3 regions of the Paenibacillus stellifer genome follow, and region 1 is predicted to be linked to each of the others. Evidence: predicted binding sites of a transcription regulator. Region 1 holds the regulator's gene; each other region holds the start of a gene.
The links. Region 1 encodes Rex, which represses fermentation and respiration genes when NADH is low (regulators of the CRP and FNR family bind a similar motif). Its sites were predicted from a motif close to TTGTGAAATATTTCACAA; they were not measured.
Positions count from the first base shown of each region.

Region 2: PSTEL_RS24505 (formate/nitrite transporter family protein) is a predicted target of Rex. The motif match lies at 1,885-1,902, and genes of this name have one in related genera.
Region 3: pflB (formate C-acetyltransferase) is a predicted target of Rex. The motif match lies at 2,654-2,671, and genes of this name have one in related genera.

Region 1 covers NZ_CP009286.1:3,595,837-3,600,127, forward strand. Annotated here, with positions in the region: gene PSTEL_RS16600 (cell wall elongation regulator TseB-like domain-containing protein) at 1-513, opposite strand, end outside; gene PSTEL_RS16605 (amidohydrolase) at 580-1,881, opposite strand; gene PSTEL_RS16610 (redox-sensing transcriptional repressor Rex) at 1,871-2,521, opposite strand; gene dinG (ATP-dependent DNA helicase DinG) at 2,864-4,291, opposite strand, start outside.
Region 2 covers NZ_CP009286.1:5,346,160-5,350,450, reverse strand. Annotated here, with positions in the region: gene PSTEL_RS24510 (FAD-dependent oxidoreductase) at 268-1,629, shown strand; gene PSTEL_RS24505 (formate/nitrite transporter family protein) at 2,015-2,839, shown strand; partial or broken gene PSTEL_RS24500 (VOC family protein) at 2,964-3,315, opposite strand; gene PSTEL_RS24495 (molybdopterin-containing oxidoreductase family protein) at 3,504-4,291, shown strand, end outside.
Region 3 covers NZ_CP009286.1:3,817,980-3,822,270, forward strand. Annotated here, with positions in the region: gene pflA (pyruvate formate-lyase-activating protein) at 1-162, opposite strand, end outside; gene pflB (formate C-acetyltransferase) at 308-2,569, opposite strand; gene adhE (bifunctional acetaldehyde-CoA/alcohol dehydrogenase) at 2,875-4,291, opposite strand, start outside.

The DNA of each region.
Region 1 (4,291 bases):
ACTGGGCAAGGAGTAGCCTTCACCAATCTGCTGTCCGTCCGAGAACCGATAGAACCGGTAATAATACTTGTCATTCTCTTTGCAAAAAAGCTGCCAGACATACTCTCCGTTATACGCGCCGGCAAGCAGACGTTTGATTTGAACGCCGGGAATTGAGGACTCGATCAGCTGCCTCATCTTCTTCTCGGAGACGCCTTTGGAGACCTCCTGGGCGTATACGCCGTTCTGTCCGCCGGCCGGCTTGCCATCCTCTGTGAAACGCACCCAGACCATCATATCCGTTCCGGATGCATTCTTGCCGCTGACGACCCAGTAGATGGAGTTCGCGTCCCACACCGATTTCCGGACACTATCAATCTCTGTCAGCCCCGCTGCGCTGTCTGCGGCAGCTTCGGCCGCGCTACGCTCATTCCATTGATCCCTCAGTACGTAGGCGAAGAATTGATAGAGGGCGAACAGAAAGAGCACGGCCAGAAAGATCCCGTACAGAATCCATTTTCTCCTAGTTCTCAACTTGCTGTTCTCCTTCTGTGAGGTTTAGGTTCCCGTCGTTACCAGACAGGCATAGACAAGCACAGGCTACCTTTTGAGCAGTCCCTCAAATGCTTCCTGCGCCTTGCGGCGGACTTCTTCCTCATCCAGCGTCAGGCAGAGGCCGTGCTTCACAACCTGCTTGCCATCTACCCATACATGCTCGACGTCCTTGGCGCTTGCCGAGTATACGGCATGTGATACCAGATCCGTATGCGGCAGCAGATGCGGCTGGTCAATATCCAGGGCGATAAAATCCGCCTTCATTCCGGGCGCAAGCTTGCCTATCTGATCCAGGAAGATAGACTTCGCTCCATACTCTGTAGCCATACGCAGAGCTTCACTCGCAGGCACAGCCGTCGGATCGCCGGAGACCCCTTTATGAATCAAGGCAGCCAGACGCATTTCCTCGAACATATCCAGATTATTGTTGCTCGCTGGACCGTCCGTTCCCAAGGAAACCGTAACGCCCGCCTTAAGGAGCTCGGGAACCCGCGCGACTCCACTCGCCAGTTTCAGATTGCTTCCCGGATTGTGGGAGACGCCGACCTGATAACGGGCCAGAATTTCAATCTCCTCGTCATTCAGATGCACCCCATGCGCCACCAGTGACGGCCGGGTGAACATGCCGAGCTTCTCCAGATGAGCGACGGGACGCAGCCCGAAATCCGCCTCATTCTGCTCCACTTCACGGCGGGTCTCCGACATGTGGGTATGCAGAGGAAGGTCCAAATCATGCGCGGCCTGAACGAATTTCTCGAAGAAATCAGGCGGACAAGTATACGGGGAGTGCGGCGATATCATCGCTGTAATCCGTCCCCCTGCGCTTCCGTGATAATCTTTGGCAAAGGCAACGGCTTCCGCCAGCTTCTGACGCTGCACCTCTTCCGGGCACAGTCCAATGACGCCGCGCATCAGCACGGCGCGAATGCCGGATTTCTCCGCCACCTCGGCCACCCGGTCCATATGATCGTACATATCAAGGAAGGTGGTCGTGCCGCCTTTCAGCATTTCCAGTACGGACAGCGCGCTTCCCCAGTAGACGTCATCTCCGGTGAATTTCGCTTCCATTGGCCACATTTTCTCCTGCAGCCAGATTTGCAGTGCGAGGTCGTCCCCATAACCGCGAAGCAGCGACATCGCCGCATGACCATGTGTATTGACCAAGCCGGGCATGAACAGCAGCCGGCTGCCATCGAATGTCTCCACGCCCTCGGGAACAGCATTCAATGCTTCTCCTATGTATGTGATTACCCCATTCTCCACGATCATATCTCCGCCAATCACGGCGGGCTTATCATCTCCGGGCACGACAAATTTGCCGCCGCGGACGATCCACTTATCGCTCATCCTGTTCTTCGTCCTTTCCGTCATGCAGATAATAGGCAAGGCTCTGCAGATCTGTTGTAAAATCGGCTGCGTGCACACGAACCTCTTGCGGGGTCTTCAGGATGACCGGAGCGAAATTAAGGATGGCTTCGATACCTGATTCAATCAGTATATTGGCCACATTCTGCGCTTCCTGGTCCGGCACGGTAATGATGCCAATCCGGATGCCCTGTTCGCGTACGGTCTTGGACAGCTCTTCCATCGGCTGCACGGTCAGCGTATTGATTTTGGTTCCGACCTTCGGCGGGTAGGAATCGAAGACAGCCGTAATTTTCATCGTGTCTTTCAAATAGGCGTTATAGTTGGACAGCGCGTGGCCGAGGTTACCGGCTCCGACCAGAGCAACATTGATCGGCTGGTCCAGCTTGAGAATATGACGGATTTTCTCGATCAGATAAGCTACATCATAACCGATGCCTTTTCTTCCGAAATCTCCGAAATAGGCAAGATCCTTGCGAATCTGGGCAGGGTTCAAATCCAGACGCTGGCCCAATTCCTGAGAAGAGACTGTGGAGATTTCGCGCCGGTGCAGGTCGTTCAGAAAGCGCAGGTATACAGGCAGCCTGCGTACAACGGCCTCTGATATTTTGTCCGATTTCATGAGTTCTCCTCCTAATCGATATCGGTGCCTTTCATCCCAAAACCTCTCAAAGTCCAGCCTTAGGCTATTACGTCAAGAGCCCGCAGGGCCACCTGCACCTCGTTCAGGACCTCCGTTCAAATGGCGATTGGACGAAGGCAGACGAAGCTTCGGCGGGTTTTGGGTGACAAGGACCGCTTGCATCCCTGACGGGACACTTTAAATATACGGGATCTGCTGCAATTACATGAACAGAAGACATTCCCGGAAATAGGGTTAATCGTAATAATATCAGCCATGACCAGCCGGTCTGACTTCAGGACGACTAAGAACTACGATCCGTCACTCAGCTTCCGCAGGTTATTAGGATACACCGTCCTGATGAAGCCATTCTGCGATGCGCGGGACCATCTGTTTGGTCGTCATATGCTCCATTTTGGGACCCGGGAGCGAATACAGGAAGTATTTGCCGTAATAAGACTCGATGACCCTGGTATCATATACGATGACGATCCCCCTGTCCTGCGCGGTCCGGACAAGCCGGCCAAAGCCCTGCTTGAAGCGGATCACCGCTTGAGGCACGGAGAGCTTCATGAACGGATTCTTCTTCTGGGCTTGAAGCAGCTCGGCCTTGGCCTCCGCTAGCGGATGGCTCGGGGGCTGAAACGGCAGCCTGACAATCGCCAGGCAGGTCAACGCATCGCCCGGTATGTCGACGCCTTCCCAGAAGCTGCTCGTTCCCAGCAGGACGGAAGCAGCTTTCTCCTGAAACCTTCTCAGAAGCTTGCTCCGGCTGCCGCCCTCCACGCCCTGTCCGAGCACGGAAATATCCTGGGCTGCAAGAGCTTCCTTGAGCGGCTCATACACCTGGCGAAGCATTTTGTAGGACGTGAACAGCACCAGCATCCTTCCCTGCGTCGTCACGGCGGCTTCCGCCAGCGACTGGACAAGCATATCGACGAATTTGGCGTCGCCCACGGTCCCCTTCACGCTCGGGAAGTCCCTTGGAATGACCAGCAGCGCCTGATCCCTGTACTTGAACGGAGAAGGCAGCTGCACGGTCTTGAGCCGTTCCTGCTCCTGGGCTTCGTTGAGTCCGAGGCTGTCGATCATGTACTGGAACGACTTGTCGACGGAGAGCGTCGCCGAGGTGAGCACCGCGCTTTTTTTCTTGTCGAAGAACAGGTCCTTCAGCTGAGCGCTGACATCTACCGGCACGGCATACAGATGCAGCGATTTGTTGCGGTAATTTCCGTTCGCCTCAAGCCAATATACTACATTCTCGTCGTTCATTCCCATAAAAAACCGCACCTGCTCCCGGATTTCGGCCAAATCCTTTAAGAGTCCGCCGATATCGGTCACCAGGCTGTCCGAAGAGGACTGGCTCTCCTGTTCCCGCATCTCCGTGAGCATCCCCTCGCCCTTGCGGATCACGTCGCTCAGAGAGCTGTGGAGTGTCTGCTCCAGCGCGGCAAGCTCCTCCCAGCCTGTTGGCTTGCGGGAAGGCAGCAGGCGATGAACGAGCTGACCGGCTTCGCCCCCTGCGTCGGCGCGCTCCGGGATCAGCGTGAACAGCTTCTCGCTCAGGAGTTCCCACGATTCCTTGATAGTCAGAAGGTCCGGATACATCCGGTCGATGATCGAGCTCCATTCCGCCGCCTGCTCGCTTCCGGAGCTCTGCAGCACATGGCGCAGCGCCGGCAGCTGGCCGGTCCTGCTGTCCTTATACAGCCGGTTCAGCGTGTGGGAAACTGTGAAATGCTTCATGCTCATGCCCAGATGCTTCCCGGC
Region 2 (4,291 bases), 1.8 Mb from region 1:
CCCTGATTCTGACGGACATAAGCCGTTCTCTGGCGGGAAAGATAAGGATAAATCGGCCGAAACAACCGGTAAAGGAAGCGGTGCGCACCGTTTTGCAGCGATGAATCACTTTTGCCAAGAATGTCACTTAAAATTTAAAATTGTGAATATTGGGTTAACTCGGGTGCAAAAGGGTTGAAATGTGATATAAATCACAATATAATGACTATATAAAGTGAAATAAATCACATAAATATTGAAATATCCATTTTGGAGGAGGAAGAAATCATGAAAGTCGTTGTTATAGGTTGCACCCATGCAGGAACCGCCGCCATCGTGAATACCGCCCAGCTCTACCCGGATGCTGAAATTACTGTATACGAACGGAACGACAATATCTCTTTTCTCTCCTGCGGCATTGCGCTGTATGTGGGAGGAGTGGTAAAAGACCCCCAAGGCCTGTTCTATTCTTCGCCGGAGAAGCTGGCGGAACTGGGAGTCAAGACGAACATGCTGCATGAAGTCACCTCCGTTGATACCAAGAGCAAAACGCTGCGTGCCCGCAATCTGAAGACCGGAGAGGAATTCGGCGATTCGTACGACAAGCTGATTGTCACTACGGGATCATGGCCGATCGTTCCGAAGCTTGAGGGCATGGAGCTTGAAAATATCGTATTGTCCAAAAACTATCGCCATTCGAACACGATCATCGAGAAAGCCGAGCAGGCCAAACGCATCACCGTGGTCGGCGCCGGTTATATCGGAATCGAGCTGGTTGAAGCGTTCCAGCAGAACGGCAAGGAAGTGACGCTGATTGATGCGGAAGACCGGATTCTGAGCAAATACCTGGATCCCGAGTTTACGGCACCGATTGAACAGTCCCTGAAGGATCACGGCATTGATCTGGCACTTGGGGAAAAGGTCAGCTCCTTCAAGGGAGAGGACGGCAAAGTGACGACCGTAGTGACCGATAAAGGCGAATACAAGGCCGACCTCGTCATTCTCTGCATCGGCTTCCGTCCGAACACCGAGCTGCTGAAGGGTCAGGTCGACATGCTGGCCAATGGAGCGATCATCGTCGACAACTATATGCGCACCAGCGCTGCGGACGTATTTGCGGCAGGCGACAGCTGCGCCATCCACTACAACCCGACCGGCAAGAAAGCCTACATTCCGCTCGCTACCAACGCGGTCCGCATGGGAACTCTGATCGCCCGCAACCTGGTCAGCCAGAGTATCCCGTATATGGGAACGCAGGGCACTTCGGGCATCAAGATTTATGAAGACAACATTGCCGGCACCGGATTGACCGAAGCTGCTGCGCTTCACGAAGGCATTGATGCCGAAGCGGTGCTGGTGAAGGATAACTACCGTCCGGAGTTTATGCCTACATTTGAAGAAGTGCTGCTCAAAGTCGTCTACGAGCGCGCAACCCGCCGCATTCTCGGCGCCCAGATCATGTCGAAGGCGGATCTGACGCAGTCGATCAACACGATTTCGGTATGCATTCAGAACCAAATGACGGTCGATCAGCTGGCATTCGTCGATTTCTTCTTCCAGCCGCATTACAACAAGCCGTGGAACTTCCTGAATACGGCAGGCCTTCAGGCGCTGCCGAAGACGGCGGTGAAAGAGACGGTACAAGCGTAACGACGGTACAAGCGCAGCGTCACTGCGGGAGAACGTTCCCTGCCGGTGAGGCATGAGTTTCGAAGGGATATATTGAAGCGGAATACAACGCAAGACTGGAGAACCGGGGCCGGAAGGCCCCGGTTTTTTGTCGTTATAGGGACTGCCGCTCTTTGGTGATGCTATCCAGCCTAGACCCGGAAAATTAGCGGAGGCCGCAGCGTATTAAATATTATAATTTTACATTTTAAGGAAGAGGTGAAAAGTTTGCAAACTGGGTGAAAAAATTCACTAGCCTCTTTCCATGAGTGATATTTGTCACGTTATTGTCCGTAGTAACGCGATAAAATGAGGCAGTAGGGTTAATAGAAAAAATTTAAAGTATTTTGTGAAGGAGACAGAAACCATGGCTTATAACAAACCACAGCAAATAGCCGAAGTGACGGTGGAGAACGGAATCAAGAAGGCTCACAACCCTCTGCTCGCCGTGCTCATTCTCGGCTTTCTGGGAGGAGCGTTCATCGCTCTCGGATATTTGCTTGATATTCGCGTCATTGCCAGCGCGCCGAAGGAATGGGGTTCGATCGCGTCCTTTATCGGAGCGGCCTTGTTCCCGGTTGGCCTGATTCTCGTGCTGCTGGCGGGCGGCGAGCTGCTGACCGGCAATATGATGGCCGTCCCGCTCGCTTTTATGTCCAAGAAGATTACCTTCGCCGAAACGATCAAGAATCTCGTGCTTATTACGATCAGCAACTTTGTGGGGGCTTTGTTCGTCGCCTACTTCTTCGGCCATGTCGTCGGTCTGACGGCCGACGGCGTCTATCTTGATAAACTCGTAGACCTGGCGCAGCACAAGCTGGATGCCACCTTCCTGCAGGCGTTCGTATCGGGTATCGGCTGTAACTGGCTCGTAGCTTTGGCGGTATGGCTGTCCTACGGCGCCGACAACTTCAGCGGCAAAATCCTCGGCATCTGGTTCCCGACCATGGCGTTCGTTGCCATCGGATTCCAGCACGTTGTGGCTAATATGTTCCTGATTCCGGCCGCCATCTTCGAAGGCCATTTCAGCTGGGGCGAATACTTCGGCAATTTCGCTCCGGTATGGCTCGGCAATCTGGTGGGCGGCGCTCTGTTCGTGGCTGGCGCCTACTTCAACGCCTATCTGCGCAAGACTCCTGCCGCAGTTCAGTCGATCGACAGCGCGGCTGCCGGCGTGAAGAAGCACGCTTAAGGTCATCTGCTCCGCATGTTCCGAATAGCAATTACGAAGGGTACGGCTCCAAACGGAGTGGTACTCTTTTTTTATGAAAATAGATCTTAAGCTAACTTATAGCACTCGGGGGAAATGAGTTGATTTAATAGTCATAAAAAATCATATGTGCTTTATCGTCTTTGTCATATGAAAGCCTATCCTGAAGCGTACCCGTATGAAATTCAAATTTATGCCCATCAGGATCAGTGAAATAAATGGACCTTTTATCCTTCTCATCCCTTATACGACCTGGGAGAACATTTACGCCTAATACTTCGAGCTTTACGTGGAATACCTTCTTCCACATTTAACGCAAGCCATAATCCGTTCAAATCAAAATAAGCCAACTTCCTACCTTTTACTAATAACTTTGCATCAAATACATCTTCGTAGAACTGAATGGATGGATAGTATGCAGATAGAGCGTGATGAGACAAAAAAAACGCCGTCATCATTGGCGGCCCGGGGGAACGAAACCGTCAAGAGGTGCGGCGGGAAAATAGGGAGTATTTCATGCTTGTTATTACCCTGCGCGTTATCCTGCGAATCATGAGTCTCTAAAAGGGTTTGGTCTTTTCTTTGAAAATATGCGACTATAAAATAGTAACAAACACAGACTGACCGCATATGGAGGACTGCAAGCATGAGAGAAGTGAAGAACGGCGTATTCCCGGCGGTGTGCCCGCTGGATTGTCCCGACACTTGCGGACTTCTTGTTCATAAGAAAGACGGCAAAATCGTAAAGGTAACAGGGAATCCGGAGCATCCGGTAACCCGGGGAGCCATCTGCAACAAGGTACGGCACATGGCGGAGCGCGTCCATCACCCGGAGCGGCTGACAACGCCTATGCGCCGGGTAGGTCCTAAGGGAGAAGGCCGTTTCGAGCCGGTCTCCTGGGATGAGGCGATCGCCGAAATCGCCGGAACCTTCTCCCGGCTGTCGGAGGAATACGGGCCGGAGAGCATTCTGCCCTACAGCTTCTACGGCAATATGGGCATACTCAGTGTTGAAGGCATGGACCGGCGTTTCTTCAACGCGCTCGGAGCAAGCCGGCTGGAGCAGACGATCTGCAACTCCGCCGGAAGTGCGGGCTGGAAATATACGATGGGCTTCGGCGGCGGAACGAGTCCCGAGGACATCGTGAATGCCGATCTGATCCTCGTATGGGGCGGCAATATCGTCAGCACCAACATGCATCAGGTTGTACTCGCCGAGCAGGCGCGGAAGAAAGGGGCCAAGGTGGTCGTGATCGACGTTCACCGGAACCGGACCGCCCAGTGGGGAGACTGGTTCCTGCCGCTATATCCCGGAACGGATGCGGCACTTGCCCTTGGCATTATGCATATTCTGTTCCGCGACAGGCTGACGGACGATAGCTTCCTGGCCGCTTACACAACCGGACATGAAGAGCTGAGAGAGCAGGCGAAGGA
Region 3 (4,291 bases), 220 kb from region 1:
TTCTTCAACCGTAACTTCCTTGCCTTCGTTCAAGCCCCAGGTATCCGGGTTATGGCAATATTGACATTTCAGCAGGCATCCCTGCATGAACAACACAAAACGGATTCCAGGCCCGTCTACAGTTCCGAAAGTTTCCAGAGAATGGATATGGCCTTTCAGCATATGAGGTCATCCTTTCCGCTCGACTGACTGCAACTTAATTATTTAAAATTTTAACGTTCTTGATACAAGATTTTACCGCCCTTGGATCAAGGGCGGTATCACCTTGTCATTCACTGCATTTTAAGAATTGTATTGAATAGTTTACTTACATCGAACCATGGAACGTACGGCTGATAACGTCCATCTGTTGTTCGCGAGTCAGCTTGATGAAGTTAACCGCATAACCGGATACACGTACAGTCAGCTGAGGGTAGTTCTCCGGATGTTCCATAGCATCCAGAAGCTGTTCACGGTTAAATACGTTAACGTTCAGATGCTGAGCGTTATTGTGGAAGTAACCATCCATCATGGACACCAGGTTGGATTTACGGGATTCTTCGTCTTTACCCAGAGCCTTAGGCACAATGGAGAACGTATTGGAGATACCATCTTGGCTGTCAGCGTAAGGCAGTTTGGCTACGGAGCTCAGGGAAGCCAGTGCGCCTTTCTTGTCGCGTCCATGCATCGGGTTAGCGCCAGGTGCGAACGGTTCGCCTTTCTTACGGCCATCAGGAGTAGTACCAGTCTTCTTGCCGTATACAACGTTCGAAGTGATAGTCAGTACCGATTGAGTCGGCATTGCATCACGATAAGTTTTATTCTTGCGGATCATGGTCATGAAGGTTTCAACCAGTTCAACTGCGATGCTGTCAACAGCATCATCGTTGTTGCCGTACATTGGGAATTCGCCTTCGATTTCGAAATCAACAGCAATGCCTTGTTCGTTGCGGATAGGCTTAACCTTCGCATACTTGATTGCGCTCAAGGAGTCAGTGGCAACAGACAGACCAGCGATACCGCAAGCCATCGTACGCAGGATGTCACGGTCATGAAGCGCCATTTCAATCCGTTCGTAGGAATACTTGTCATGCATGTAGTGGATGACGTTCAGCGCATTGACATAAGTCTTGGCAAGCCATTCCATCATCGGTTTGAAGCGTTTCATGACTTCTTCGTAATCCAGATACTCGGAAGTGATACGCGGGAATTCCGGTCCGACTTGTACGCCGGATTTCTCATCCACACCACCGTTGATTGCATACAGCAGAGCTTTTGCCAGGTTGGCACGGGCTCCGAAGAACTGCATTTGCTTACCAATACGCATTGGGGATACGCAGCAAGCGATCGCGTAATCTTCGCCCCAGAACGGACGCATCAGATCGTCATTTTCGTACTGAATAGCACTTGTTTCGATGGATACCTTGGCGCAGAACTTCTTGAATGCTTCAGGCAGTCTTTCAGACCACAGAACAGTCAGGTTTGGTTCTGGTGCTGGTCCCAGGTTGTACAGGGTGTGCAGGAAACGGAAGCTGTTCTTAGTTACACGAGTTGTTCCGTCTTCAGACATACCGCCGATGGATTCCGTTACCCAAGTAGGGTCTCCGGAGAACAGTTCGTTGTAGTCAGGAGTACGCAGGAATTTAACGATACGCAGCTTCATGACGAAATGGTCAACAAGTTCTTGTGCTTGTTCTTCCGTCAGAGTACCTTCTTCCATATCGCGTTGCACATAGATGTCGAGGAAGGAAGATACACGTCCCAGGGACATAGCAGCACCGTTCTGTTCCTTGATTGCAGCCAGGTAGCCGAAGTATACCCACTGGAAAGCTTCCTTAGCATTGTTAGCCGGCTTGGAAATGTCGAATCCGTGAGCAGCAGCCATTTCTTTCAGTTCGCCCAGAGCGCGAATTTGTTCGGACAGTTCTTCACGAAGACGAATGACGTCTTCAGTCAGGGAATTCACTTCAAGCTCAGCCAGTTCTTGTTTCTTGGTTTTGGCCAGGAAATCAATACCGTACAGAGCAACACGGCGATAGTCGCCGATGATGCGGCCACGGCCATAAGCGTCCGGAAGACCTGTGATAACGCCGGATTTACGCACAGCTCTCATTTCAGGTGTATATGCATCAAACACGCCTTGGTTATGCGTTTTGCGGATATTCGTGAACATTTCAACAATGCTGTTCGGGAGCTCGAAGCCATAAGCTTTAGTGGCATCGATCATCATCTTGATGCCGCCGAACGGCTGGATGGAACGTCTGAAAGGAGCATCGGTTTGAACACCAACGATTTGTTCCTTATCCTTGTCGATATAGCCAGGTTTATGGGAAGTGATAGTGGAGACCGTGTTCAGGTCAATATCCCAAACGCCGCCTCTGTCTCTCTCTTCCTTGCTCAGTTGGGAGACAATCTTCCACAATTCTGTCGTGTTGTTGGTCGGACCAACGAGGAACGATTCATTGCCTTCGTACGGCTTGATGTTCTTGGAGATAAAATCGTTGACGTTAACTTTCTTGGCCCATTTGCCACTTACAAACCCGCGCCATCCCGACTTTACGTCTTGTACTTCTTTTTCAATCACCGACATGCTAATCCCTCCATATATTTATATGATTTGTAGAGATCGCGGGCTTGAAGGTTAATCCCGTGTCTCGTGATCCCAAGCTATTGTTTGTAACATATTTCACATTTGCAATTCTTATAACTGGGACCTTATATAAACATCTTAGTTTACTTTCCAAAAGAAAACTGTGATAAATATCACCTTTACGAGCCTATTTAGTGATATTTATCACTTTATTTATGTCCCAGATTTTTCCAATGAAGCGCCCGGATTCTGGCGCTTAACCTGACAATCCGGGCACTGTTTCTTCATATAATATTCTCTAAAAATTAGTTGTCGAATTTGCCGTAGAATGCGTTGCGGTATACGTCGGCCAGTTCGCTAACGAGCGGCAGCTTCGGATTGGCAGTTGTACATTGGTCTTCAAATGCACGGTCTGCCAGGTAATCAACACGGGATTCGAAGTCCTTCGGATCGAAGCCCAGGGCTTGGAAGGATTCTTCGATACCCAGCTTCTTGTTCATTTCGCGGATCGCGTTGATCAGGCTGGTTACGCCTTCTTCCGTCGTGCGAGCCGGCAGTCCCAGAATGCGGGCGATTTCGGCATAGCGCTCGTCGGCTACGAAGTGCGAATATTTCGGGAACGAAGCGAACTTCGAAGGCTTCTTCGCATTGTAACGGATAACGTGCGGCATCAGGATGGCGTTGGTGCGTCCATGAGCAGTGTGATACTGACCGCCCCATTTATGCGCCAAGCTGTGGTTGATGCCCAGGAATGCGTTCGCGAATGCCATACCAGCCAGCGTCGATGCATTGTGCATTTTTTCGCGGGCAAGTTTGTCGCCGGTCAGAGCGGATTTCTCCAGGTATTGGAATACCAGTTGGATAGCTTTGATAGCCAGACCATCGGTATAATCGCTCGCCATTACGGAAACATAAGCTTCAATCGCATGCGTCAGAACGTCCATACCGGTATCAGCTACGGCAGTCTTCGGCAGGCTGTATACGAATTCCGGATCGATGATGGCTACGTCTGGAGTCAGCTCATAATCGGCCAGCGGGTATTTCGTGTTGTTGCCAGTTGTTTTGTCAGTGATAACCGCGAAGGAAGTAACTTCCGAACCAGTACCCGAAGTGGTCGGGATAGCAACGAATTTCGCTTTGTTGCCCAGTTTAGGGAATTTGTATACGCGCTTGCGGATATCCATGAATTTCTGTTTCAGGCCTTGGAAGTCTGCATCCGGATGTTCGTAGAACAGCCACATGCCTTTCGCAGCATCCATTGGGGAACCGCCGCCCAGTGCGATGATGCAGTCCGGTTGGAATCTGTTCATCATAGCGGTACCTTTTTCAACTGTAGTTGTCGACGGATCCGGTTCAACTTCCGAGAACACTTCAATGGCTACAGGAGTCTGACGTTGACGCAGGTAGTGCTCAACTCTTTCCACATAGCCCAGTTTAACCATCATCGGGTCGGTAATAATTGCAACGCGAGTGATGTCAGGCATTTTGGCCAGGTATTGAGTAGCGCCTTTTTCGAAGTAAATCTTATCCGGTACTTTAAACCATTGCATGTTCACGGTACGACGATTCACCCTTTTCACGTTGATCAAGTTGATTGCGGTAACGTTCTGCGATACCGAGTTGCGGCCGTAGGATCCGCAGCCCAGAGTCAGCGAAGGGATGTTCGTGTTGTAAATGTCGCCGATAGCGCCATGCGTGGAAGGCGAATTGACGAGAATACGT